DNA from 2 places in the Pseudomonas mucidolens genome. Region 2 is predicted to be linked to the other one. Evidence: predicted binding sites of a transcription regulator. Region 2 holds the regulator's gene; the other holds the start of a gene.
What was found. Region 2 encodes sigma-54, which starts transcription at its own class of promoters, with help from an activator protein. Its sites were predicted from a motif close to ANTGGCATNNANNTTGCTNT; they were not measured.
Positions count from the first base shown of each region.

Region 1: a site for sigma-54 is predicted at 1,234-1,253, ahead of flgB (flagellar basal body rod protein FlgB). Genes of this name have one in related genera too.

Region 1 covers NZ_LT629802.1:659,298-661,698, reverse strand. The annotation lists gene flgD (flagellar hook assembly protein FlgD) at 1-321, opposite strand, end outside; gene flgC (flagellar basal body rod protein FlgC) at 338-781, opposite strand; gene flgB (flagellar basal body rod protein FlgB) at 785-1,192, opposite strand; gene cheR (protein-glutamate O-methyltransferase CheR) at 1,558-2,385, opposite strand.
Region 2 covers NZ_LT629802.1:144,548-146,948, forward strand. The annotation lists gene ptsN (PTS IIA-like nitrogen regulatory protein PtsN) at 1-61, opposite strand, end outside; gene hpf (ribosome hibernation-promoting factor, HPF/YfiA family) at 74-379, opposite strand; gene BLU75_RS00695 (RNA polymerase factor sigma-54) at 453-1,946, opposite strand; gene lptB (LPS export ABC transporter ATP-binding protein) at 2,132-2,401, opposite strand, start outside.

The DNA of each region.
Region 1 (2,401 bases), 510 kb from region 2:
CGACGCTTGCAATGCCTGCGAGGACTTGTAGTTGCTGGAGATGGCATTCACCGAGTCGTTCAAGGTGTTGATGCCTTCCAGACTGCTGAACTGCGCCAGTTGCGCCACGAACGCGCCGTTGTCCTGAGGCGACAGCGGGTTCTGGTTTTTCAATTGGGTAACCAACAATTGCAGGAACGCGTCCTTGCCCAGGGCCTGATTGCCGGAAGCCGACTTGGCAGCGTCGGACAGGCTGTCCTTATTGGCCGCCGTGTCCTTGACGTTGGTGTTGAACAGATCCTGGATCGTCGAGTTACTCGACACATCGTTAGTGACGGACATTCTTTGGCGCCCCTTATCACTGACCCAGGGTCAGGACCTTCTGCATCATGGTTTTGGCGGTGTTCATCATTTCCGCATTGGTCTGGAACGAGCGACTGGCGGAAATCATGTCAGCCATTTCCTCGACCACGTTGACGTTGGGGTAATACACGTAGCCCTTTTCGTTCGCGGCAGGATGGTTGGGTTCGTAACGCGCTTCCAGATTGCTCTGGTCTTCGACCACACCCAGGACCTGGACGCCCTGGCCCGCGGCATCCTGGCTCTGGAACAGCGAATCGCTGCCGCCATTCTGGCCAGCCTGGAACATGGTGGCGAACACCGGGTGGCGCGCACGGTACGTCTGGTCAATGCTCGACGATACGGTTTCGGCGTTGGCGATGTTACTGGCAACGGTGTTCAGACGCGTGGTCTGCGCACTCATGCCACTACCGGCAATATTGAAAACACTGGATAGAGACATGAATTACTCTCCGCGCAGGGCCGACATCAGCCCTTTGAATTTGCTGTTGAGCAGGGTAAAGCTGGCTTGGAAGTTCACCGAGTTTTCGGCGTAGTTCGACTGTTCCAACTGGGCATCGACGGTGTTCTGGTCTATCGACGGCTGCATCGGCGTGCGATACATCAGCGACTCATCACCATTGCCCAGGCCTTGTGCTTCGATATGACGGTTGTTGGTCATGTTCAACGCAAAGGCGCCATTCTTGGTCTTGTCACTCTGCGCGGCGAGCACAGCAGCAAAGTCCAAATCCCGGGCCTTGTAGTTCGGGGTGTCGGCGTTGGCGATGTTATTAGCCAGGACTTCAGCGCGCTGGGCGCGGAACCCCAGGGCTTGTTCGTGGATACCGAGCGCTTTATCGAAGCTGATGCTCATGGCGGAAACCTTTAGGCTGACCTGCTTTTCGTAATACGGATTTAGCAAGTGCCATGCCAAGTAGCTTAAGCCCATATAAATCAATGCGTTGAGTAAATCCAGGTAGCGGCAATGCCAGAAAAGCGGCAACCGTCTTCCGCTTTGACGCCAGTAAAGCGGCAATAGCCGTTGCCACCATCCAATAATTTGCCGCAAAAAAATGGGTGTGGCGCTGAATGCCGGTCAGTCAGGCAAAACGACTGTGGGAGCGGGCTTGCTCGCGAAAGTGGCGTAACAGTCAACATTGATGTTGCCTGCCACACCCATTTTGCGAGCAAGCCCGCTCCCACGGGTTCCACTGCTTATCGGAGGTGATTTTCGGGGTGTTACTTGGCCTGGTAAATGATCCCTGGACTGCACTGCACCATCTGATAATGGTCCGGCAAGCCATTCAAGGCTTCGGACGCCCCCAGGAACAGGTAGCCACCGCGCTTAAGGGTGCCGTGAATGCGCAACAAAATGCCTTTCTTCACTTCAGCCGAGAAATAGATCAACACGTTGCGGCAAAACACGATATCGAACTTGCCCAGGCTGGCATAACTGTCCAGCAGGTTGAACGAGCGAAACTCGACCCGACTCTTGATCGGTGCCTTGATCGCCCAACGCCCGGCGCCCTTGGGGTCGAAATAACGCTGCAAGCGTTCCGGAGACAAGCCACGTCCCAAGGCCAGGCTGTCGTACTCGCCGGTCTTGCAGTTGGTGAGCATGGAGCCGGACAAATCCGTGGCGACAATCTGCACCCCGGCCTTCAACTGCCCCATGTTGGTCCGCTCGAACTCATCGATGGACATCGACAGCGAATAGGGTTCCTGGCCCGAAGAACACGCCGCGGACCAGATCCGCAGACGCTGGCCCGGGCTGGCCTTGATTGCCGCAGGCAGTACTTTGTTCTTGAGCACTTCAAAGGGATAGGTGTCGCGAAACCACAGGGTTTCGTTGGTGGTCATGGCATCGACCACCAATTCCTTGAGCCCGCTGCGCGGCTGACCCTGGATCCGCTGGACCAGCTCGCTCAGTGTCTTGATCCCCTGCTGCTCCATCAATTTATTGAGGCGGCTGGATACCAGATACTGCTTGTTTTCACCGAGCAATATGCCACAGGCTTTCTCCAGGAAGACCCGGAACTGTTCGAAATCCAAATTACCCGTAGACAATGATACCGCCTCTCAA
Region 2 (2,401 bases):
TGCCACCCGACACGTTCACGAGGGAACGGCCGGGGGTCAGGATGGTTTCAAGTCGGATCATTAGGGGGGAGTGTTAGCGGCCAGAACCTTGAAGGAGGCTCTGCTGCTTTTCCTTATGCTTTTTAAGTTGGCGGTCAAGCTTGTCAGTCAAGGCATCGATTGATGCATACATGTCTTCATGCTCGGCATTGGCGACTACTTCGCCACCGGGAATCTGGAGGGTCGCCTCGATTTTCTGTTGGAGTTTATCGACCTTCATGATGACTTGCACATTGGTAATCTTGTCGAAATGACCCTCAAGCCGCTTCAGCTTCTGCTCGACGTAATCGCGCAATGGAGGGGTGACTTCTACATGGTGTCCACTGATGTTGACTTGCATACAGCTTCTCCTTCGTTGCCAGTGCATAAAGCGGCAGGCAAATGCCTGCCACTGGAACGCTGTGCCCCGCCCGTCACATCAACCGCTTACGCTCGCTGGAAGGCGCAATCCCAAGGGATTCGCGGTATTTGGCGACGGTTCGGCGGGCGACCTGAATGCCTTGTGCCTCCAGTAAACCAGCGATCTTGCTGTCACTCAACGGCTTTTTCTGATTTTCCGCGGCAACCAGTTTTTTGATGATTGCGCGGATCGCCGTGGACGAGCATTCGCCGCCTTCGGAGGTGCTGACGTGGCTGGAAAAAAAGTATTTCAACTCATAAATACCCCGTGGGGTATGCATGAATTTTTGGGTGGTCACGCGGGAAATGGTCGATTCGTGCATGCCTACCGCTTCGGCAATGTCATGCAGCACCAGCGGTTTCATCGCTTCGTCGCCGTACTCCAGGAAGCCGCGCTGGTGCTCGACGATCTGTGTGGCGACTTTCATCAGCGTCTCGTTGCGGCTTTGCAGGCTCTTGATGAACCAGCGGGCTTCTTGCAATTGATTGCGCATGAAGGTGTTGTCGGCGCTGGTGTCCGCCCGGCGAACGAAACCGGCGTATTGCGGATTCACCCGCAGGCGCGGCACTGACTCCTGGTTAAGCTCCACCAGCCAGCGTTCGTTGTCCTTGCGCACGATCACGTCGGGCACCACATATTCCGCCTCGCTGGACTCGATCTGCGAACCAGGGCGCGGGTTGAGGCTTTGCACCAGCTCGATGATCTGGCGCAGGTCATCTTCCTTGAGCTTCATGCGGCGCATCAGTTGGCTGTAGTCGCGGCCGCCCAGCAAGTCGATGTAATCAGTGACCAGGCGCTGTGCCTCGGTGAGCCACGGCGTCTTGGCGGGCAGTTGGCGCAGTTGCAGCAACAGGCATTCGCTGAGGTCGCGGGCGCCGATGCCGGCCGGTTCAAATTGCTGGATGCGGTGCAGGACGGCTTCGATTTCGTCCAGCTCGATGTCCAGTTCCGGGTCGAAAGCTTCGAGAATCTCCTCGAGGGTCTCGTCAAGGTAGCCCTGGTTATTGATGCAATCGATCAGGGTCACGGCGATCAGGCGATCGGTGTCGGACATCGGTGCCAGGTTCAGTTGCCACAGCAAGTGGCTCTGCAGGCTCTCGCCGACGGAGGTGCGGGTGGTGAAGTCCCACTCGTCATCGTCGTTGCTGGGCAGGCTGCTGGCGCTGGTCTGGTAGACGTCTTCCCAGGCAGTGTCCACGGGCAGATCATTGGGAATGCGCTCGTTCCATTCGCCCTCCTCAAGGTTATCCACCGTCGGGGCGGTTTCCTGATAGGACGGTTCCTGCACGTCAGCGTTGGGTTTTTGCTCGACGTTATCGGCCAGCGGGTCTGCGTTATCGAAGTCGTCGCCTTCTTCCTGGCGTTCGAGCATCGGATTGGACTCCAGGGCCTCCTGGATTTCCTGTTGCAGGTCCAGGGTCGACAATTGGAGCAGGCGGATGGCCTGTTGCAGCTGCGGTGTCATCGTCAGCTGCTGGCCCATTCTCAGGACTAGCGATGGTTTCATGGCAGGGGCTTAACACCTTATTCGCCGGCGCAGTGCGCCATCCACGACAGGGCGCGTGAGCGCCAAACATAAGCAAATTATATGCCTGATGTCGGTTGCTTTGCCTAGAGCGCGGTAACAATAAAAATAATAAGGTTTTTATTGACTCGCGCGCTCCGCGGCGCTGCGCCATGACACCAAGGTGTTTACAGGCGGAACTCGTGACCCAGGTAGACTTCCTTGACCAAGTCGTTGGCCAGAATAGTCGCGGCGTCACCTTCGGCGATCAGTTGGCCATCATTCACGATATAAGCGGTTTCGCAGATATCGAGCGTCTCACGTACGTTGTGGTCGGTGATCAAAACACCGATTCCCTTGGCCTTGAGGTGATGGATGATCTGCTTGATATCGCCCACCGAGATCGGGTCGACACCGGCGAAGGGTTCATCCAGTAGGATGAACTTTGGTGCAGTGGC